3 regions of the Streptomyces sp. NPDC088350 genome follow, and region 1 is predicted to be linked to each of the others. Evidence: predicted binding sites of a transcription regulator. Region 1 holds the regulator's gene; each other region holds the start of a gene.
What was found. The regulator HrcA, encoded in region 1, represses chaperone genes, less so after heat shock. The targets are predictions, from matches to a motif close to TTNGCACTCNGNNNNNCNGAGTGCNAA.
Positions count from the first base shown of each region.

Region 2: groES (co-chaperone GroES) is a predicted target of HrcA. The motif match lies at 4,961-4,987, and genes of this name have one in related genera.
Region 3: groL (chaperonin GroEL) is a predicted target of HrcA. The motif match lies at 2,324-2,350, and genes of this name have one in related genera.

Region 1 is NZ_JBIVNL010000010.1:5,666-13,166, forward strand. It holds gene ACIQBL_RS32350 (Uma2 family endonuclease) at 37-627, shown strand; gene ACIQBL_RS32355 (DUF3097 domain-containing protein) at 605-1,414, opposite strand; gene ACIQBL_RS32360 (MBL fold metallo-hydrolase) at 1,449-2,171, opposite strand; gene hrcA (heat-inducible transcriptional repressor HrcA) at 2,345-3,361, shown strand; gene dnaJ (molecular chaperone DnaJ) at 3,362-4,498, shown strand; gene ACIQBL_RS32375 (nitronate monooxygenase) at 4,610-5,686, shown strand; gene ACIQBL_RS32380 (16S rRNA (uracil(1498)-N(3))-methyltransferase) at 5,683-6,432, shown strand; gene ACIQBL_RS32385 (VOC family protein) at 6,448-6,840, shown strand; gene ACIQBL_RS32390 (hypothetical protein) at 6,984-7,496, shown strand.
Region 2 is NZ_JBIVNL010000001.1:324,796-332,296, forward strand. It holds gene ACIQBL_RS01530 (YciI family protein) at 1-263, shown strand, start outside; gene ACIQBL_RS01535 (RNA polymerase sigma factor) at 363-1,634, shown strand; gene ACIQBL_RS01540 (methyltransferase domain-containing protein) at 1,741-2,979, opposite strand; gene ACIQBL_RS01545 (polysaccharide deacetylase family protein) at 3,081-4,034, shown strand; gene ACIQBL_RS01550 (hypothetical protein) at 4,031-4,759, shown strand; gene groES (co-chaperone GroES) at 5,132-5,440, shown strand; gene groL (chaperonin GroEL) at 5,556-7,181, shown strand; gene ACIQBL_RS01565 (ester cyclase) at 7,265-7,501, opposite strand, start outside.
Region 3 is NZ_JBIVNL010000013.1:183,731-191,231, reverse strand. It holds gene ACIQBL_RS38535 (NADH:flavin oxidoreductase) at 1-317, opposite strand, end outside; gene groL (chaperonin GroEL) at 538-2,160, opposite strand; gene ACIQBL_RS38525 (cold-shock protein) at 2,502-2,708, opposite strand; gene ACIQBL_RS38520 (MoaD/ThiS family protein) at 3,140-3,415, opposite strand; gene thrC (threonine synthase) at 3,500-4,795, opposite strand; SAM riboswitch class I at 4,811-4,959, opposite strand; gene ACIQBL_RS38510 (glucosyl-3-phosphoglycerate synthase) at 5,103-6,047, shown strand; gene ACIQBL_RS38505 (trehalose-6-phosphate synthase) at 6,143-7,501, shown strand, end outside.

The DNA of each region.
Region 1 (7,501 bases):
GTAATTACTCGGTGGTGGAAACCGGAGGTTGCGGAGATGACCGCTGTGGACGACCGACCGATGACCACCGACATCGTGAAGTTCTTCGAGAACTTTGAGTTTCCCGAGGAATTCAAGGTCGAGCTTCTCCGGGGGGAAATCGTGATGATGGCGGGGCCGGATGTGGCTCACAACGACATCGTGGAAGCGGTCGTGGACCAGATCCCACGTCGGCGCTGGCGGCGACTCCAGACGCAGGACATCGCCATCCTTGAGGAGACCAGTGAGCCGCAGCCGGACCTTGTGGTGCTTGAGCGAGGTGTCGGGCCCGGTCACGGAAGGCTGATGCCGTCCGAGGTCATCACCATGCTGTTGGAGGTCGTCTCCAAGACCAGTGTGGATCGCGACTACGGAGTCAAGCGCTCGATCTACGCGGCGGCGAAGGTACCCGGGTACCTGATCATCGATCCGATCATGGCCCAGTGCGTACTGCTTACTGAGCCGACGGGGCATGGGGAGGACGCGGACTACCAGTGCCAGCGGATCACCAAGTTCGGCGACCTCGCGCCGTTGGAGCCCATCGGTATCGAACTGGACACCAGCGAATTCGCCACCTATGAGAAGGTCAAGCCTCACCGCTATCCGTGACGAAGTCGATCAACTCCTCCACCCGCCCCAGCAGTTCCGGCTCAAGATCCTTGTACGACGTCACCTTGGCCAGAATCGCCTGCCACACCGCACCGGTGTTTTCCGGCCAACCCAGTGCCCGGCACACCCCCGTCTTCCAGTCCTGCCCGTGCGGGACCCGGGGCCACGCCGCGATGCCGACCGAGGACGGTTTCACGGCCTCCCAGATGTCGATGTAGGGGTGGCCGACGACGAGAGCGTGCTCGCTGGTGACCGACTGGGCGATGCGCCACTCCTTGGTGCCCGGCACCAGGTGGTCGACCAGGATGCCCAGCCGCGCGTCCGGGCCGGGGGCGAACTCGTCCACGATGGCGGGCAGGTCGTCGACGCCCTCCAGGTACTCGACCACCACGCCCTCGATGCGCAGGTCGTCGCCCCACACCCGCTCGACGAGTTCCGCGTCGTGCCGGCCCTCCACGTAGATGCGCCCGGCGCGGGCCACGCGCGCGCGTGCGCCGGGGACGGCGACCGAACCGGACGCCGTACGGGTCGGCCGTAGCGGACTCGACACAGGCCTGACCAGGGTGACCACGCGGCCCTCCAGGAGGAAGCCCCTCGGCTCCATCGGGAACACCCGGTGCTTGCCGAAGCGGTCCTCCAGGGTGACCGTGCCGGCCTCGCAGCGGATCACCGCGCCGCAGAAACCGGTGCCGGGCTCCTCGACCACCAGGCCCGCTTCCGCGGCGACCTCGGGGACGGGCTTGGGCTTCTTCCACGGCGGGGTCAGGTCGGCGGAGTACTGGCGCATTCGGATGACGATAGGAGAACCGGGCCGACCGTCATCACGACACGCCGAAACGCGTTGCCAACGCGTCCCGTTGGGCCCGCACGAACCCCGCGTCGACCACCGCTCCGTGACCGGGCACGTACAGTGCGTCCTCGCCGCCCAGGGAGAGAAGCCGGTCGAGCGCCGCCGGCCAGAGCGACGGTACGGCGTCGGGGCCCGCCTGGGGTTCGCCGGACTCCTCGACCAGGTCGCCGCAGAACACGACCGCCGGGGAGCCGGGGACGAGGACCGCGAGGTCGTGGGCCGTGTGTCCGGGCCCGGCGTTCGCCAGCAGGACCTCCCGGTCGCCGCCCAGGGAGAGGGGCCGATCGTCCGGCACCAGGTGCCGCGGGTACGGCAGAGCGGCTACGGCCTCGTCGGCCACGCGCGCGTGGAGACCGTTCTGGACGGCGTCCCTCCGTAGGGCCTCCCGCCCGTCCGTCAGCACGCGCTCCACGCCCGCCGCGCCGAACACCTCCGCGCCCGTGAGCGCCGCCGCCCCGAAGACATGGTCGAAATGGGCGTGGGTGAGCGCGAGATGGGTCACAGCGTGCCCGGCGAGCGCCCGCGCCTCCGTGCGCAACCGCGCGCCCTCCGCGAGGCTCGACCCGGCGTCGATCATCAGCGCCGAGCCCGCCCCGACGACCAGCCCGACCGTGCAGTCCCAGCCAGGCAGCCGGCACCGGCCCACCCCGGCGGCCAGCCGCTCCCACCCCGCCTCTTCCCAAGTCACCGTCATACGGCGACGCTAACGGTGACGGCACCCAGGGCGTGACATCGCAGGACCGGCCTTGCCCGGGGTGTACCTCACGGCCGTACACTGGGCCGGGGAACGCTGGCACTCACGCGCACAGAGTGCCAGGAAAGGGCAGCCCGGCAACAAAACGGCGACCAGAACTGGAGGTGTGCGCGATGCTCAGCGAACGCAGGCTTCAGGTGCTGCGCGCCATCGTCCAGGACTATGTCGGCACCGAGGAGCCGGTCGGGTCCAAGGCGCTCACCGAGCGGCACAGCCTCGGCGTCTCCCCGGCGACCGTGCGCAACGACATGGCGGCCCTGGAGGACGAGGGCTACATCGCCCAGCCGCACACCAGCGCCGGGCGCATCCCGACGGACAAGGGCTATCGGCTGTTCGTCGACAAGCTCGCCGGCGTCAAGCCGATGACCGGCCCCGAGCGCAAGGCCATCCAGAACTTCCTCGACGGCGCGGTCGACCTCGACGACGTCGTCGGCCGTACGGTACGGCTGCTCGCGCAGCTCACCCGGCAGGTCGCCGTCGTCCAGTACCCCTCGCTGACCCGCTCGACCGTGCGGCACGTGGAGTTGCTGTCGCTCGCCCCCGCGCGCGTGATGCTCGTGCTGATCACGGACACCGGGCGGGTCGAGCAGCGCATGGTGGACTGCCCGGCGCCGTTCGGGGAGTCCTCGCTCGCGGATCTGCGCGCGCGGCTCAACAGCCGGATCGCGGGCCGCCGCTTCGCGGACGTACCGCAGCTCGTGCAGGACCTGCCGGAGGCCTTCGAGAACGAGGACCGCGGCACGGTCGCGACGGTGCTCTCCACCCTCCTGGAGACCCTCGTCGAGGAGACCGAGGAGCGGCTGATGATCGGCGGCACCGCCAATCTCACCCGCTTCGGACATGACTTTCCCCTCACCATCCGCCCCATCCTGGAAGCCCTGGAGGAGCAGGTCGTCCTCCTCAAGTTGCTTGGTGAGGCGGGGGATTCGGGCATGACCGTACGGATCGGTCACGAGAACGCCTACGAGGGGCTCAACTCCACTTCCGTGGTGTCGGTCGGCTACGGTTCGGGCGGCGAGGCAGTCGCCAAGCTCGGCGTGGTCGGACCGACCCGCATGGATTACCCGGGAACGATGGGAGCGGTACGCGCAGTGGCACGGTACGTCGGACAGATCCTGGCGGAGTCCTAAGTGGCCACGGACTACTACGCCGTTCTCGGCGTGCGTCGCGACGCGTCGCAGGATGAGATCAAGAAGGCCTTCCGTAGGCTCGCGCGCGAGCTGCACCCGGACGTCAATCCGGACCCGAAGACCCAGGAGCGGTTCAAGGAGATCAACGCCGCTTACGAGGTGCTCTCGGACCCGCAGAAGAAGCAGGTCTACGACCTCGGCGGCGACCCCCTCTCGCAGGCGGGCGGCGGCGGAGCCGGCGGCTTCGGCGCGGGCGGCTTCGGGAACTTCTCGGACATCATGGACGCGTTCTTCGGCACGGCGTCGCAGCGCGGACCGCGCTCGCGCACCCGCCGGGGCCAGGACGCCATGATCCGGCTGGAGATCGAGCTCGACGAGGCGGCCTTCGGCACCACGAAGGACATCCAGGTCGACACGGCCGTCGTCTGCAACACCTGCAACGGCGAGGGCGCGGCGCCGGGCACCTCGGCCCAGACCTGCGACATGTGCCGCGGTCGCGGGGAGGTCTCGCAGGTGACCCGGTCCTTCCTGGGCCAGGTCATGACGTCCCGCCCGTGCCCGCAGTGCCAGGGTTTCGGCACGGTCGTGCCGACGCCGTGCCCGGAGTGCGCCGGTGACGGCCGTGTCCGCTCGCGGCGCACGCTCACGGTCAAGATCCCGGCCGGTGTCGACAACGGCACGCGGATCCAGCTCGCGGGCGAGGGCGAGGTCGGCCCCGGCGGCGGCCCCGCAGGCGATCTGTACGTCGAGATCCACGAGCTGCCGCACGCGATGTTCCAGCGCCGCGGCGACGACCTGCACTGCACGGTCACCCTCCCGATGACGGCGGCGTCCCTGGGCACGAAGGTGCCGTTGGAGACGCTCGACGGCATGGAGGAGGTCGACATCCGCCCGGGCACCCAGTCCGGCCAGTCGATCCCGCTGCACACCCGGGGCGTCACGCATCTGCGCGGCGGCGGCCGGGGCGACCTCATCGTCCACGTCGAGGTCACCACCCCGACCAAGCTCGACGTGGAACAGGAACGACTGCTCCGCGAACTGGCGAAACTGCGCGGCGAGGAGCGCCCCATGGGGACGTTCCAGCCGGGGCAGCAGGGCCTGTTCTCCCGGTTGAAGGACGCGTTCAACGGTCGCTGATCCGGTTGTCCGCCCCGGCGTGAAGCGTGCCCTTTCCCGGGCTTGCATCTGTCCTATGCCGGGCGGAAGGCCGGATTCGGACTTGTTCGGAGGACGTGACAACATGCCGTCATGTCCTCCGCACTGACCGATCTCTTCCCTCATCCGATCGTGCAGGCCCCCATGGCGGGCGGTGTCTCCGTCCCGCGTCTCGCGGCCGCCGTGTCCGAGGCCGGCGGGCTGGGGTTCCTCGCCGCCGGGTACAAAACAGCCGACGGCATGTACCAGGAGATCAAGCAGCTGCGGAGTCTGACGACCCGCCCCTTCGGCATGAACCTGTTCATGCCGCAGCCGGAGTACGCGGACAAGGCCGCCGTCGACGTCTACGCCCACCAACTCGCCGGTGAGGCCTCCTGGTACGACACGGAACTCGGCGACCCGGACAGCGGCCGTGAGGACGGCTACGACGCCAAACTGTCCGTCCTGCTCGACAATCCGGTGAAGGTGGCCTCCTTCCACTTCGGCGTCCCGACGTCCGGCGTACTGGAATCGCTGCGCCGGGCCGGCACCTTCACCCTCGTCACCGCCACCACCGCCGAGGAGGCCCTCGCCGTGGAGCGGGCCGGCGCCGACGCGGTGATCGCGCAGGGCATCGAGGCCGGCGGCCACCAGGGCACCCACCGCGACCTGCCGGAGAACGACGGCGCCGGCGTCGGCCTGCTCTCCCTCGTCGCCCAGATCCGCGAGACCGTGAGCCTCCCGATAGTCGCCGCCGGCGGTCTGATGCGCGGCAGCCAGATCGCCGCCGCCCTCGCCGCGGGCGCGAGCGTGGCCCAGCTCGGCACGGCGTTCCTCGCCACACCGGAGTCCGGCGCCCACCTGCTCCACAAGCAGGCGCTCACCAACCCTCTTTTCACCCGTACCGAGTTGACCCGCGCGTTCTCCGGCCGCCCGGCCCGCGGCCTGGTCAACCGCTTCATGCGCGAGCACGGCCCGTACGCCCCCGCCGCGTACCCGGAGATCCACCACCTCACCTCCCCGCTGCGCAAGGCCGCCGCCAAGGCCGGTGACGCGCAGGGCATGGCGCTGTGGTCCGGACAGGGCCACCGCATGGCACGCGAGCTGCCGGCCGGCCGGCTGGTCGAGGTCCTGGTCGCCGAACTGGCCGCCGCCCGGACAGCGTTGTCGGCAGGGGGCGATCTCCGATGACCGCGCCGGTGTTCGTGGTCGAGGACTTCCGCGCGGGCGGCGGGGGACAGTTTGTCCTCGATGGTCCCGAGGGGCGGCACGCGGTCTCCGTGAAGCGGCTCCGGACCGGCGAGGAGGTCGTCCTCACCGACGGCGCCGGACGCTACGCGGTGTGCGAAGTGGTCGGCACCGAGGGCAAGGACCGGCTGATCGTCCATATGACCCCGGTCTCCGAGGAGCCGGCGGAGTCGCCCCGCATCACCGTCGTCCAGGCCCTCCCCAAAGGCGACCGCGGCGAGCTGGCCGTGGAGACGATGACCGAGACCGGTGTCGACGCCATCGTCCCCTGGGCGGCCTCCCGTTGCATCACGCAGTGGAAGGGCGACCGGGGTCTCAAGGCCCTCGCGAAGTGGCGGGCCACCGCCCGCGAGGCCGGCAAGCAGTCCCGCCGGCTGCGCTTCCCGGAGGTCGCGGACGCGGCGACGAGCAAGCAGGTTGCCGCACTTCTGGCCAAAGCCGACTTCGCCGCCGTCCTCCACGAGGACCGCGACTACGGCAGCGAGCCCCTCGCCACCGCCGAACTCCCCGCCGAGGGCGAGATCGTGCTGGTCGTGGGACCCGAAGGAGGCGTCTCCCCCGAGGAGTTGGCCCTCTTCGAGGAGGCCGGGGCGAAGGCCTGTCGGCTCGGGCGTAGCGTGCTGCGCACATCGACCGCCGGGACCGCGGCCACGGCCCTGCTCCTGGGCCGCACCGGACGCTGGTCCTGAACCAGGGGGATCGCCGTGGAACTCGCCCAAGTACGCCTGCTCGTCACCGACTTCGCCGCCTGCTACCGCTTCTACGCCGAAGTCCTAGGCCTGAAGCCGCAGTCGGGGGCGGCGAAGGGGCCGTACGAGAAGTTCAGCCCCACCGTCGGGTCGGCCGGGATCGCGTTGCAGGACCGGGCGATGATGGCCCAAGTCCTCGGTGAACTGGGGGACTTGGTGACCGGGCACCGCTCGCTCGTGGTGCTGCGGGTGGACGACCTGGACGCCTACTGCGAGCAGATCGCCGAGCGGGGAGCCACCCTGCTCCACGGGCCCGCGCCGATGACGGAGCGGATGCGGGTCGCGCATCTCAAGGACCCCGAGGGCAATGTGGTGGAGCTTCAGGAGTGGCTGCTGCTGAAGGGCTGACGGATCGTGCGCCGGGTGCCGCGCCCCCGGCGCGCGGGTGGCCGTATGCGCTCTTCCGTGTGCGCCCCGACGGTGGCAGGCTGCCGTCCATGGGGGCGTTGAGGCAGGTTTGGCGTCGGCCGCGCGGGCGGCGAGTGGCCGCTGTGGCGGGGCTCGTGATGGTGACCGCGGGCGGAGTCGTCGCGTGCCGGCCCGGTGATCTCAGCGCGGCGACCGTGGCGTACACGACCGACAAGACGGCGACCGCGGAGCTCAAGCGGGACCATGTGGGCGTGCGCTATCTGACCTGCACGGGCAACTACGGCAGCGGCAACAAGGCCTACACGCCCGGGAAGACGCCCTCGCCGACCGAGAGCACGGTCGTCTCCGTCGACTGCCAGGGCCAGACCAATGACAACCGGGCCATCACCGTCACCGGCAAGGTCACGCGGGCCGTCGACGGCGCGTGTGTGCGCGGTGACCTGGTCGCCAAGGTGGGCGGCAAGCAGGTGTTCCACGTGACCGGGCTCGGCGACTGCAACGCGGCGACGCCGTCGTCCGTGAACAACCCGAACCCGACCCTCACCTACGGCCCGGGACCGACCGTCACCGTCACGGTCACCAAGACGATCTGGTGCAAGGGCGACCCGACCTGCTGGCCGGTCGAGGGCAAGTGACCGCC
Region 2 (7,501 bases), on a different contig from region 1:
TCGAGGAGATCACCAAGGCCGGGGTGATGCTCGACACCGCCGGCCTCACCCCGACCGCGCAGGGCGCCCGCGTCCACTGGGAGGGCGGCAGGATCTCCGTGACCGACGGCCCCTTCACCGAGTCCAAGGAGGTCGTCGGCGGCTACGCGCTCATGCAGTGCAAGGACATGGCCGAGGCGATCGAGTGGACGAAGCGGTTCCTGAAGGTGCACGAGGAGTTCTGGACGGTGACGTGCGAGGTGCGGGAGATCGCGGAGGGCTGAGCCCGGCCTGTGGGCCTTCCTTGGCCTGAGGGCACCGGAGGTGTTCGATGGTGGGTTGTGGAACCGGAAGCACAACCCACCGCCTCGCCCGCCACCGCCATGGAAACCTCCAGGGAATCCGCCATGGACACCTCCCTGGCAACCGCCCTGGAGACCGTCTTCCGCATCGAGTCCCCGCGCATCATCGCCGCCGTCGCCCGCATAGTCCGCGACATCGGCATCGCGGAAGAACTCGCGCAGGACGCGCTGGTCGCCGCCCTTGAGCAGTGGCCGAGGGACGGCGTGCCCGACAACCCGGGCGCCTGGCTCATGGCGACGGCCAGGCACCGCGCCGTCGACCTGATCCGGCGCCGGGAGAACTACGCCCGCAAACTCCAGGAGATCGGCCGCACCCTGGAGACGACCGCCCCGCCCGAGGAGCCCTCCGCCCCCGACGACATCGACGACGACCTCCTGCGCCTGGTCTTCACCACCTGCCACCCGGTCCTGTCCCCGGAGGCCCGCACCGCCCTCACCCTCCGCCTCCTCGGCGGCCTGACCACCCCCGAGATCGCCCGCGCGTTCCTCGCCCCCGAACCGACGATCGCCCAGCGCATCGTCCGCGCCAAACGCACCCTGGCCACCAGGAACATCGCCTTCGAGGTCCCCTACGGCCCCGACCGCGAGGCCCGCCTCGGCTCCGTCCTCGACGTCATCTACCTCATCTTCAACGAGGGTTACGCGGCGACGGCGGGCGACGACTGGCTCCGCCCGGGCCTCTGCGAGGACGCGCTCCGCCTGGCCCGCCTCCTGGCCGGCCTGATGCCGAAGGAACCCGAAGTGCACGCCCTGGCCTCCCTGTTGGAGTTCCAGGCCGCCCGCTCGGCCGCCCGCACCGCCCCGAACGGCGACCCCGTCCTCCTCAAGGACCAGAACCGCCGCCGCTGGAACCGCCTCCTCGTCGCCCGGGGCATCACCGCCCTCGGCCGCGCCGACACCACGTCCACCGGCGCCCCCGGCCCCTACGCCCTCCAGGCCGCCATCGCCGCCTGCCACGCCCACGCGTACACCTACGACGAGACCGACTGGCCGACCATCGCCACCCTGTACGGCCTCCTCGCCACCCGATCCCCGTCCCCGGTGGTCGAGTTGAACCGCGCGGTGGCCGTCTCGATGGCGGAGGGCCCGGCCCCGGCCCTGGAGATCGTCGACACCCTCGCCGCCGAACCCGCCCTGCGCGACTACCACTTGCTGCCCAGCGTCCGCGGCGACCTGCTCCTCCGCCTCGGCCGTACGGCGGAGGCGAAGGCGGAGTTCGCACGAGCGGCGGGGTTGGCGCGCAACGAACGCGAACGCCAACTCCTGCTGCGCAGAGCCGAAGAGGCGACCTAGGGCTGTCCGGCGGATCCTGTCGCAGACGCGGGGGCTGGCACGCCCACCTGCGGCGCTCCGCGTCGCCGCCCGCCTCCGCCTTGCAGGTGGACGCACCAGACCCCGCTCACCGGCAACGATCAGGCCCCGCGTCTTCCCTGCGACCCGACCCGCCGGACAGGGCCTGGACCGGCCGCCCGATCAGCATCGTCGGCGCCCCCGCCACCCGAGTGAGGAACACCGTCGCCGAGTTGGGTCCCTGGGGCTTGACCTTCCGCCGCAGTTCCTCCGGCTCGACGGCCGACCCCCGCTTCTTCACGGTGAGGATGCCCACCTCCCGCTCCCGCAGCAACGCCTTCAACTTCTTCACGCCGAACGGGAGTTGATCGGTGATCTCATAGGCGGAGGCGTACCCGGTCGGCCGTAGTCCGTCCGCCGTGACGTACGCGATGGTCTCGTCGACGAGCCCGCCGCCGACCTCCTCCGCCACCTCGGCGACGAGATGCGCGCGGATGACGGCGCCGTCGGGCTCGTACAAGTACCGCCCCACGGAACGGACTTCGGGGTCGGGCAGTCCCCGTCCGTGCAGAACTCGCGGTCCGGGCAGGAGAGTTGCGCGCACGGCCCCCGGCCGCACCCCGGTACCGAACCACAGCACCGCCTCCTTCACGTCCCCCCCGTCCGAGATCCACTCCGCCTCGGCCTCCGCGGGGATCGCCTCGTGCGGCACCCCGGGTGCGATCTTCAGCGCGGCGACCCGGGCCGTCGTAGCGGCCCCCACGGCCCAGGACAGCGGCGGCGAGTACGCCTCGGGATCGAAGATGCGCCCCCGGCCGCCCCGCCGTGCGGGATCGACGAACACGGCGTCGTACGCGGACGTGTCCACCTCCGTCACATCCGCCTCCCGGACCTCGATCAGGTCGGCCAGGCCCAGCGCCTCCGCGTTCGCGCGGGCCACCGCGACCGTCAGCGGGTCGCGGTCCACGGCCAGTACGCGCACCCCCGCCCGCGCCAGCGCGATCGCGTCGCCGCCGATTCCGCAGCAGAGGTCGGCGACGGAGGTCACGCCCATGGCGAGCAGCCGGCCGGCGCGGTACGTGGCGACGCTCGCCCGGGTCGACTGTTCGAAGCCGTTCGGGGTGAAGAACATGCGTGAGGCGTCGTCGAGGGCGAACTTCGCCACCGCCGCCCGCTGCCGCAGCCGTTCCTGCCCGAGCGCCGCCGAGACGAGTTCGGCGGGGTGCTCGCGGCGCAGCCGGGTGGCGACGGCGAGTTCCTTGGCCGGGTCGGTGCCGCGGACCTCGTCGAGGAGGGCGCGGCCCTCGGGGGTGAGCAGGGCGGCGAAGGCGAGTACGGGGTCGTTCACCCGGTCATTGTGGGCCAGTCGGTGGACGGTGTGCCTCCGCCGGCGGTGTCTTCGCGGTGTCGGCGCGGGATCGTGGCCGGGGCCTGAAAGGATCCGACCCCATGCGAGTAGTCGTACAAAATGACATCAATCGGGCGCACGGGAGCCGCGGAACCCGAGGTCGGAGGACGGGCGCCCGTGGCGCGCTCGCCGCCCTCACGCTCGCCGCCGTCGTCTCCGGCTGCACCCAGCCCGGCGCCGAGAAGGCCGTTCCCCCGGCCCACGGCGCGCAGCCCCTGCACGCGCCCCCGGCCCGCGCGCTGGACTCCTACGCGAGCAGGCTGCGCGCCGCCTACGCGGCCCGGGTCGCCGCGGCGAAGCGCTGGGGGCTGGCGAAAGTGCCCCTCCAGGCCCCGCCGGCCCCGGCGCACAAGCCGGAGATCACCGCGCGCAAGGGATTCGAGGTGGACGACCAGGAGGAACTGAACCTCCCGCCGGTCTTCACCACCATCCCCACCAAGCAGAAGATCGTGTTCCTCACCATCGACGACGGCGAGGAGAAGGACCCCGCGTTCCTGCGGATGATGAGCGACCTGAAGATCCCGTACACGGCCTTCCTCAGCAACTACCTGGTGAAGGACGACTACGGCTACTTCCGGAAGATGCAGTCCGAGGGCCACACGGTCAACAACCACACCCTCACGCACCCGTACCTGCCCGGCCTCTCCTACGCCGAGCAGAAGCGCGAGATCTGCGGCATGCAGGCCGTCATGAAGAAGCAGTTCGGCAAGGCCCCGACGGTCTTCCGGCCGCCCTACGGCAACTACAACCACGACACCCTCGTCGCCGCCAAGTCCTGCGGCATCAAGTACGCCCCGATCTGGGACGAGGAGGTGTACGTCGACCACTGGGAGTACCGCGAGGACGACCAGGAGCTGCACCCCGGCGACATCGTCCTGACCCACTTCCGGGGCCGCGCGGACTGGAAGGGCACGATGGTCGACGACATGCGCCGCTTCCTCGGCAAGGTCACGGCCGAGGGCTACGCGGTGGCCCGCCTAGAGGACTACCTGTGAGGCTCGCGAACCTGCGGACACCGGTGGCCGTCGCCCTGGCGGCCACCCTTCTCACCGGCTGCGCCCAGTCCGTCGACCCCATCGAACGGCTGGGCAAGAAGGCCGCCCAACGCGTGCACCCGCACGGCCCGTCCCGCGAACAGCCGTACCGCCACTGGGGTTTGACCGCTCCACTTGCCCCCGCCCCCAAACCCTCCCCCCTCCAGGCCCCCCGCTCGGCGGGCCCGGACCTCCCGCCCGTCGTGGACCACGTCCGCACCCACGACAGGGTCGTCTTCCTGACCTACGACCACGACGCGGGCGCGCGCCGGGACCCGAGGTTCGCGGAAATGGTCCGCGAACTACGCCTGCCCGTCACCGAGTTCGGCACGACACCGGACCACCGCCACTTCACCGGCCGCCCGTACGCCGCCCAACGCACCGAGATCTGCGGCCGGCATCCCCGCCCCGACTCCCGGCATCCCCGCCTCAACTCCCGGCTGCTCAGGCCCCCTTACGGCACCTACGACACGACGACCCTCCGCGCGGCAGCCGACTGCGGCATCTCCGCACTGGTCCTGTGGCGGGCCTCCACGACAGCCGGCGCCCTGACCTACACCCAAGGCCCCCACCGCCTCGCCCCCGGCGACATCGTCCGCCTCGCCCCGACCGCCGGCACGGCCCGACTGCTGCGCCGCATCCAGGAGCGGGGGCTGACGGTGGGCCGCTTGGAGGACTACCTGTAGTTCGAGCTGTAGTTCGAGTGCGGAGCCTTGCGGGTCCTTTCGGGCGCCGGTGGGCAATCCCAGCCCGTCCGGCGCTTGAGGACGAGGCCGTCCAGGCCGAAGCGGGGGTCTGGGGGCGCGGCCCCCCGGGACGGCAACACCAAGACAGGCCCACCACAGAGCCCAGGGCACCTGAAAAATTCCGCTCCAGCGCCGCGGGCATTGGCACTCCGCTTGACCGAGTGCTAATCGCAGTCATAGTCTCAGGTCTGGCACTCCCCCCTGGAGAGTGCCAATAGCGACGGGCAGGTCCGGCACCCGCGACGACGGATCCACCTGGTCGCCACCTCAGACAGTTAACCCCGTGAGATCTCCGAAGGGGGAGGTCGGATCGTGACGACCACCAGCTCCAAGGTTGCCATCAAGCCGCTTGAGGACCGCATTGTGGTCCAGCCGCTCGACGCCGAGCAGACCACGGCCTCTGGCCTGGTCATCCCGGACACGGCCAAGGAGAAGCCCCAGGAGGGCGTCGTCCTGGCCGTTGGCCCGGGCCGCTTCGAGAACGGCGAGCGTCTTCCGCTCGACGTCAAGACCGGCGACATCGTGCTGTACAGCAAGTACGGCGGCACCGAAGTGAAGTACAGCGGCGAGGAGTACCTCGTCCTCTCGGCCCGCGACGTGCTCGCGGTCATCGAGAAGTAATTCGCTTCACATTCTGTATGTGAGCTACGCCCCTGGCCCCCGCGACCTTATGAAGCCGGGCGTCAGGGGCGTAGTTCGTTTCACCCACGTTTTCCGAGAGGGCTGAACCGCTCCCATGGCGAAGATCCTGAAGTTCGACGAGGACGCCCGTCGCGCCCTCGAGCGCGGCGTCAACAAGCTTGCCGACACGGTCAAGGTGACGATCGGCCCCAAGGGCCGCAACGTCGTCATCGACAAGAAGTTCGGCGCCCCCACCATCACCAACGACGGTGTCACGATCGCCCGCGAGGTCGAGCTCGACGACCCGTACGAGAACCTCGGTGCCCAGCTGGTGAAGGAGGTGGCGACCAAGACCAACGACATCGCGGGTGACGGCACCACCACCGCCACCGTGCTCGCCCAGGCGCTCGTACGCGAGGGCCTGCGCAACGTCGCCGCCGGCGCCTCCCCGGCCTCCCTGAAGAAGGGCATCGACGCCGCCGTCAAGGCCATCTCCGACGAGCTGCTCGCCACCGCGCGCCCGATCGACGACAAGGCCGACATCGCGGCCGTCGCCGGTCTGTCCGCGCAGGACAGCCAGGTCGGCGAGCTCATCGCCGAGGCGATGGACAAGGTCGGCAAGGACGGTGTCATCACCGTCGAGGAGTCCAACACCTTCGGTCTGGAGCTGGACTTCACCGAGGGCATGGCCTTCGACAAGGGCTACCTGTCGCCGTACTTCGTGACGGACCAGGAGCGCATGGAAGCGGTCCTCGAGGACCCGTACATCCTCATCCACCAGGGCAAGATCAGCTCCATCCAGGACCTGCTGCCGCTGCTGGAGAAGGTCATCCAGGCCAACGCCTCCAAGCCGCTGCTGATCATCGCCGAGGACGTCGAGGGCGAGGCCCTGTCGACCCTGGTCGTGAACAAGATCCGCGGCACGTTCAACGCGGTCGCGGTCAAGGCCCCCGGCTTCGGCGACCGCCGCAAGGCGATGCTCGGCGACCTCGCCACCCTCACCGGCGGTCAGGTCATCGCCGAGGAGGTCGGCCTCAAGCTCGACCAGGTCGGCCTGGACGTGCTGGGCTCCGCCCGCCGCGTGACGGTCACCAAGGACGACACGACCGTCGTCGACGGTGCCGGCGACTCCTCCGAGGTCGCGGGCCGCGTCAACCAGATCAAGGCCGAGATCGAGAACACCGACTCCGACTGGGACCGCGAGAAGCTCCAGGAGCGCCTCGCGAAGCTGGCCGGCGGCGTGTGCGTGATCAAGGTCGGCGCCGCCACCGAGGTGGAGCTGAAGGAGAAGAAGCACCGTCTGGAGGACGCCATCTCCGCGACCCGCGCCGCGGTCGAGGAGGGCATCGTCTCCGGTGGTGGCTCCGCTCTGGTGCACGCCGCCAAGGTCCTGGAGGGCAACCTCGGCAAGACCGGCGACGAGGCCACCGGTGTCGCGGTCGTGCGCCGCGCGGTCGTCGAGCCGCTGCGCTGGATCGCCGAGAACGCCGGCCTGGAGGGTTACGTCATCACCGCCAAGGTCGCCGAGCTCGAGCAGGGCCAGGGCTTCAACGCCGCGACCGGCGAGTACGGCGACCTGGTCAAGGCCGGCGTCATCGACCCGGTCAAGGTCACCCGCTCCGCCCTGGAGAACGCCGCCTCCATCGCCTCCCTCCTCCTCACGACCGAGACCCTGGTCGTCGAGAAGAAGGAAGAGGAGGAGCCGGCCGCCGGTGGTCACAGCCACGGCCACTCCCACTGAGTCACCCCGCACGAAGAAGCCCCCGTTCCGGTGCGGAACGGGGGCTTCTCCCTTCGCGGGCGGTCCTGTGGCCGGGGCCCTGCTCAGCGCTCCAGCCCGTCCAGCGCCCCCAGTTGAGCCATCAGCCCCAGCCGGTCGTACTGCCACCAGGCCTCGGCGATCCGGCCGTCGTCAGCGCACCGGTGGATCGTCACGCCGGTCATGACGACGCGTTTCCCGGTCGCCGGGAGCCCCATGAAGTCGCCGGTGTGGGTCGCGTTCCAGGTCCACCGCGTGCACACCCGGTCGCCCTCGGAGATCTGGTCCTCGATCACGAAGCC
Region 3 (7,501 bases), on a different contig from region 1:
GTGCCGCCCGCCGCGTGCACGCCCTCGGCGACCTTCGCCCAGCCCGCGAGCTGCTCCGCGCCGTGGAAGCGCGGGACGCGGTCGCTCTGCCCGGCCGACTCGTGACCGACGTAGGTCCCCTCGGTGACGATCAGGCCCACGCCCGCGGCGGCACGACGGGAGTAGTACGACACCACGTCCTCCCCCGGCACCCCGCCCGGCGAGAACTGGCGGGTCATCGGCGCCATGACGATCCGGTTGGGGACGGTCAGGCCGTTGAGGGTGATCGGGCGGGCGAGGACTTCGGCCGCTCGGGAGGCGGGGGCGGTCGTAGACACGTGTGGGGGCTCCTCGGAAGACCAGGTACCAGACACCAGGTACCGGGTGGTATGTGCGTATGCATCGATCATGCGCCAACAACCACCTCGCGGCCAACCCCCTCCTTCCGACCATCCCGTCCCCCGGCCTGTGATCCCGGACACGCCCGAGGGCGGTACCCCCTGTCGGAACAGGAAGTACCGCCCTCGGCAAGACCGTTGATCAACCGGAAGGGGTCGATCAGAAGTCCATGTCACCGCCCGGCATGCCGCCGCCGGCCGGCGCGGACGCCTTCTCCGGCTTGTCGGCGATGACGGCCTCGGTGGTGAGGAACAGCGCGGCGATGGACGCGGCGTTCTGCAGGGCAGAGCGCGTGACCTTCGCCGGGTCGATGATGCCCTCGGCGATGAGGTCCACGTACTCGCCGGTCGCGGCGTTGAGGCCGTGACCCGGGGTGAGGTTGCGGACCTTCTCCACCACGACGCCGCCTTCGAGGCCGGCGTTGACCGCGATCTGCTTCAGCGGGGCCTCCAGGGCCAGCTTCACGATCGCGGCACCGGTGGCCTCGTCACCTTCGAGCTCGAGCTTCTCGAAGACGCTGCCGGCCTGGATGAGCGCGACGCCGCCACCGGCGACGATGCCCTCCTCGACGGCCGCCTTCGCGTTGCGAACGGCGTCCTCGATGCGGTGCTTGCGCTCCTTGAGCTCGACCTCGGTGGCCGCGCCCGCCTTGATGACGGCGACGCCGCCGGCGAGCTTGGCGAGGCGCTCCTGGAGCTTCTCGCGGTCGTAGTCCGAGTCGCTGTTCTCGATCTCGGCGCGGATCTGGTTGACGCGACCGGCAACCTGGTCCGCCGAGCCCGAGCCGTCGACGATCGTCGTCTCGTCCTTGGTGATGACGACCTTGCGAGCGCGGCCCAGAAGGTCCACGGTCGCGTTCTCCAGCTTGAGGCCGACCTCCTCGGAGATGACCTCGCCGCCCGTGAGGATGGCGATGTCGCCGAGCATGGCCTTGCGACGGTCACCGAAGCCCGGGGCCTTGACGGCGACGGACTTGAAGGTGCCGCGGATCTTGTTGACGACCAGCGTGGACAGGGCCTCGCCCTCGACGTCCTCGGCGATGATCAGCAGCGGCTTGCCCGACTGCATGACCTTCTCCAGGAGCGGGAGCAGGTCCTTGACGTTGGCGATCTTCGAGTTGGCGATCAGGATGTACGGGTCGTCGAGCGACGCCTCCATACGCTCCATGTCGGTGGCGAAGTACGCCGAGATGTAGCCCTTGTCGAAGCGCATGCCCTCGGTGAGCTCAAGCTCCAGACCGAAGGTCTGCGACTCCTCGACGGTGATGACGCCTTCCTTGCCGACCTTGTCCATCGCCTCGGCGATGAGCTCGCCGATCTGGGTGTCGGCGGCGGAGATGGAGGCCGTCGAAGCGATCTGCTCCTTGGTCTCCACGTCCTTGGCCTGCTCCAGCAGGGCACCGGAGACGGCCTCGACGGCCTTCTCGATACCGCGCTTGAGGGCCATCGGGTTGGCGCCTGCGGCCACGTTGCGCAGACCCTCCTTGACGAGGGCCTGGGCGAGCACGGTCGCCGTGGTCGTACCGTCGCCGGCGACGTCGTCCGTCTTCTTGGCGACTTCCTTGACCAGCTCGGCGCCGATCTTCTCGTACGGGTCCTCGAGCTCGATCTCCTTGGCGATGGAAACACCATCGTTGGTGATCGTGGGGGCGCCCCACTTCTTCTCGAGGACGACGTTGCGGCCCTTGGGGCCAAGGGTGACCTTGACGGCGTCGGCGAGCTGGTTCATCCCGCGCTCGAGACCGCGCCGTGCCTCCTCGTCGAACGCGATGATCTTGGCCATGTGAAGTGGTCCTCCCGGACTGGGGTGGATTGCTCCGGACCGCGCTGGCGCCCGCGACGGACGGCCTGCCTGCCCCGTGGTTCCTTGCACCACCTGGCCTGCTGGGCCTCACCGACCCGGTCCTTCGTTATCACTCTCACCTTCAGAGTGCTAACGCCAATGATTAGCACTCGGCATGGTCGAGTGCAAGCGGCTCTCGGGTTCTGGCACCCTCCTCCACAGGGCGCGCGAGGCACCCCGCGGGCATGCCGAAGGGCCCGTACCCCAGGAGGTGACCCCCCAGGAGTACGAGCCCTTCGGTGAGGAACGAAGAACGTCGCTGCTGTTCGTCGGCGCGTGCTTCAGCTGGTCGCGAGCCGGACCATGTCCGCCTGCGGCCCCTTCTGACCCTGCGAGATCTCGAAATCGACCCGCTGACCCTCTTCCAGGGTGCGGTAGCCGTCCATCTGAATCGCGCTGTAGTGGACGAAAACATCCGCACCACCGTCGACCGCGATGAAGCCGTACCCCTTCTCCGCGTTGAACCATTTGACGGTGCCCTGAGCCATGCCTAACTCCCCTATTACTGGCCCTTGCACGGACCCGCACTTCGCGGATCCGGGTCAGACCTCACCCCCCACAGGATTGGGGGCGTGCGCCGGAACGCGTCGACCGCGGCCGAATGTATCCGTCCAACTGCCGTCTGCAACAGGTCAATCCGACGAGAATTCCGGGCAGGACCGGTCGGGAATTTACGGAGAATTCATCCGACTTCAGGGCAAGTCGGGCCCCACAAAGGGAACATAAGCCACAAAAGACCTGCACACTTTGGCTACTTCTCATCGCACGCGGAGCCGGTACTCATATGCGTCCGGCATGCGGAGTGGAGCGGGTTCCCCAACTGTACCGTGCTCAACCATAGAGAATTGCCCCCTCCGCTTCTCTCACGGAGGGGGCAATTCGATGAACTCTCGGTAATCGGCGTTACCTAGGGTAACTATCAGCCGCCGGCGACGGCCGGAATGATCGAGACGCCGGCCCCGTCCGGGGTGGCCGTCTCCAGCCCCTGCTCGAACCGCACGTCGTCGTCGTTCACGTACACGTTGACGAACCGCCGCAGCTTGCCCTGGTCGTCGAGAACGCGCGCGGAGATACCGGCGTGGTTCTTCTCCAGATCCGAGATGACCTCGGCGAGGGTGGCGCCTTCGGCGGAGACCTCGGCCTGGCCACCGGTATAGGTGCGCAGGATGGTGGGGATACGGACACTAACGCTCACGGTAAAACCTCCGGTCAGCTGCTTTTTTAGGGGCGCGGGGAACTGCGCGACCAGCCCCCACGGACCCGCAGTCAAAGAACGACGCTAGGACGCGAGCCCCGCTTCCCTGAACGACTCAAGACTCGGCCGGATCGTCGCGGTGAGCCCGGTCCCGGCAACCGCGTCCAGCGTCTTCAGACCATCCCCGGTGTTCAGCACAACCGTGGTCAGCGTCGGGTCCAGCAGACCGTTGTCGATCAGCTTCTTCGCCACACCGACGGTCACCCCGCCCGCCGTCTCCGCGAAAATACCCTCCGTGCGCGCCAGCAACTTGATCGCGTCCACGCACTGCTCATCGGTGACGTCCTCCACGGCCCCACCCGTACGCCGAGCGATATCCAGCACGTAAGGACCATCCGCCGGGTTCCCGATCGCCAGCGACTTCGCGATCGTGTTCGGCTTCTGCGGCCGTACGACGTCGTGGCCCGCCTTGTACGCGACGGACACCGGCGAACACCCCTCCGCCTGCGCGCCGAAGATCTTGTACGGCTTGTCCTCGACGAGCCCGAGCTTGATCAGCTCCTGGAGCCCCTTGTCGATCTTCGTGAGCTGCGAGCCGGAGGCGATCGGCACGACCAGCTGGTCCGGGAGCCGCCAGCCGAGCTGCTCGCAGATCTCGTACGCGAGGGTCTTGGAACCCTCCGCGTAGTACGGCCGCAGGTTGACGTTGACGAAGCCCCAGCCCTCGCCGGCCGGGTCGCCGATCAGCTCGGAGCAGAAGCGGTTCACGTCGTCGTAGTTGCCCTCGATGCCGACGAGCTCGCCGCCGTAGATCGCGGCCATGACGACCTTGCCCTGCTCCAGGTCGTGCGGGATGAACACGCAGGAGCGGAAACCGGCGCGCGCGGCGGCGGCGCCGACGGCGCCCGCGAGGTTGCCGGTGGAGGAGCAGGAGAGGGTGGTGAAGTGGAAGGCGCGCGCCGCTTCGATGGCCTGCGCCACGACGCGGTCCTTGAAGGAGTGCGTCGGGTTGCCGGAGTCGTCCTTCACGAACAGCTTGCCCGCGTCGACGCCCAGTTCGCGGGCGAGGTTGTCGGCCTGGACGAGCTTGGTCCAGCCGGGGTTGATGTTCGGCTTGGTCGCCACGTCGGCGGGGACGGGCAGCAGGGGCGCGTAACGCCAGATGTTCGCGGGGCCCGCTTCGATCTGCTTGCGGAGCTCTTCGGTGTCGTAGGCCGAGAAGTCGTAGGCGATCTCCAGCGGGCCGAAACACTCCTCGCAGGCGAAGACCGGGCCGAGGGGGACGCGGTGGCCGCACTCGCGGCAGGACAGCGCGGTGGCGGGGCCGAGATCAACGGCGTCTACGGGGTTCGTGGTGCTTGCGACAGTCTGCGCAGCCATGGAGGCGAGGCCCTTTCCTCATCTTCCTCACGACGCGTTTCGCCGTGAGACGGATTTGGCACCTTCCCGAGCCGGGAGCCTCGGCGCATCTGTGTGCGACAAGACCGGCTGGAGGGTTGCCGGGGCTTCAACGGGCCGTATCCCTCTGCCCCTCTGGATGAGCGGTGTTCAGTTGTGTATGCGATTGTCCCGCTGACGGCCCCCGACATGCGATGGTCATCAGCGTTGTTCAAAACTGTAACCGAAGGCCAGGACAGTTGAGTGAGCCGTCCGAACCGCGAGATGGAACGCAGAGGAGCCGCGCAACGTGCTGAAGGAAGTCGAGCACTGGCTGAGCACCCGCTCCTGGTCCATGACCGATCGCCCGCTCCACAAGATTCTCGCCGCCAAGCACCGCACGGGCCAGTCGGTCAGTGTCGTGCTGCCCGCGCTCAACGAGGAAGCGACGGTCGGCGACATCGTCGCGATCATCCGTCACGACCTCATGCAGCAGGTCCCGCTCGTCGACGAGATCGTCGTCGTCGACTCCGGGTCCACCGACCGCACCTCCGAGGTGGCCGCCGCGGCGGGCGCCCGGGTCGTGCACCGTGACGACATCCTGCCCCGCATCCCCGCCGTGCCCGGCAAGGGCGAGGTGCTGTGGCGCTCGCTGCTGGTCACCAGCGGCGACATCGTCTGTTTCGTCGACGCGGACCTGAAGGAGTTCTCCTCGGACTTCGTCACCGGCATAGTGGGCCCGCTGCTCACCGACCCCGGCGTCGACCTCGTCAAGGCGATGTACGACCGCCCGCTCGGCGGCGCCGCCGGCCAGGGCGGACGCGTCACCGAACTCATGGCGCGCCCGCTGCTGAACATGCACTGGCCGCAGCTGGCCGGTTTCGTGCAGCCGCTCGGCGGCGAGTACGCGGCCCGCCGCTCGCTGCTCGAACAGCTGCCGTTCCCGGTCGGCTACGGCGTCGAGCTGGGCATGCTCGTCGACGCGTTGCACCTGGTGGGCCTCGACGCCCTCGCCCAGGTCGACGTGGGCGTGCGCAAGCACCGCCACCAGGACGGGCAGGCGCTGGGCCGCATGGCCGCGCAGATCTACCGCACGGCACAGCTGAGGCTGGCCCGCGGGCATCTCATCCGGCCGTCCCTCACCCAGTTCGAGCGGGGTCCGGACGGTTTCGAGCCGCGCACGTACTCCGTGGACACGGAGGAACGGCCGCCGATGGCCGACATCACCGAGTACCAGTCACGCAAGGTGGCCTGAGGTCTGTCCGTGGGCGGGCCGTATACGGACCCGTCCGGTCCGTTGTGACCCGTCCGTACGTTTGAGCGTTTCCGGGCCGGGCTAGGTTGTGCCGTATGGCTTCCACGTCGTCCCTCCCGTCCGCGTCCGGTGCTGCTCAGGTGCTCGTCGCCTCCAATCGCGGCCCGGTCTCGTACGAGGTGGGCGACGACGGTGCGCTGCGCGCCCGGCGCGGCGGCGGCGGGCTGGTGTCCGGGCTGTCGGCGATCGGGCCGGACGCGGGGGCGCTGTGGGTGTGCTCGGCGCTGTCCGACGGCGACCGGGAGGCGGTGCGGCGCGGGGTCGGCGAGGACGGCGTGCGGATGCTGGACATCCCGGCCGACGTGCACGCCGACGCGTACAACGGCATCGCCAACTCCGTGCTGTGGTTCGTCCACCACATGCTGTACCAGACCCCGCTGGAGCCGGTCTTCGACGCGGAGTTCCGGCGCCGGTGGGCGTCGTACGAGACGTACAACCGCGCGTTCGCGGAGGCGCTGGCGGAGGAGGCGGCGGAGGGTGCCGTCGCGATCGTGCAGGACTACCACCTGTGCCTGGTGCCGGGGATGCTGCGCGAGTTGCGCCCCGACCTGCGGATCGGGCACTTCTCGCACACGCCGTGGGCGCCGGTGGACTACTTCCGGATGCTGCCGGACGACATCCGGACGCGGCTGCTGACGGGCATGCTCGGCGCGGACCGGCTCGGCTTCCTCACCCACCGCTGGGCGGACGCGTTCACGGCCTGCTGTACGGAGTTCGCCGGGGGGCTCGGGGACACGCGGCTCGGCGTCCACGGACTCGGTGCCGACGCCGACTTCCTGCGCGCCCGTTCGCACGAGGCGGACGTGGCGGAGCGGATGGCGGCGTTGCGCGAGGAGATCGGCGCGGGCCGCAGGACCATCGTCCGCGTCGACCGCACCGAACTGTCCAAGAACATCGTGCGCGGACTGCTCGCCTACCGCCAACTCCTCGACGACCACCCGGAGTTGCGGGAGCGGGTCGTGCACGTGGCGTTCGCCTACCCCTCCCGGCAGGACCTCGCCGTCTACCGCGACTACACCGCCGAGGTGCGGCGGCTCGCGGACGAGATCAACTCCCGCTACGGGACGGCTGGTTGGACCCCGGTCGTGCTGCACGTCAAGGACGACTTCGCCCGCTCCCTGGCCGCGTACCGCCTCGCCGACGTGGCCCTCGTCAACCCCATCCGCGACGGCATGAACCTCGTCGCCAAGGAGGTCCCGGTCGTCTCCGACGAGGGCTGCGTCCTGGTCCTCTCCCGGGAGGCGGGCGCGTACGAGGAGTTGGGCGAGGACGCGATCCCGGTCAACCCGTACGACGTGACCGCCACGGCCGCCGCTCTCCACGAGGCCCTGACGATGCCGGCCGAGGAGCGTGCCGAGCGGACGAAGAGGTTGGCCGCAGCGGCCACGGCCCTT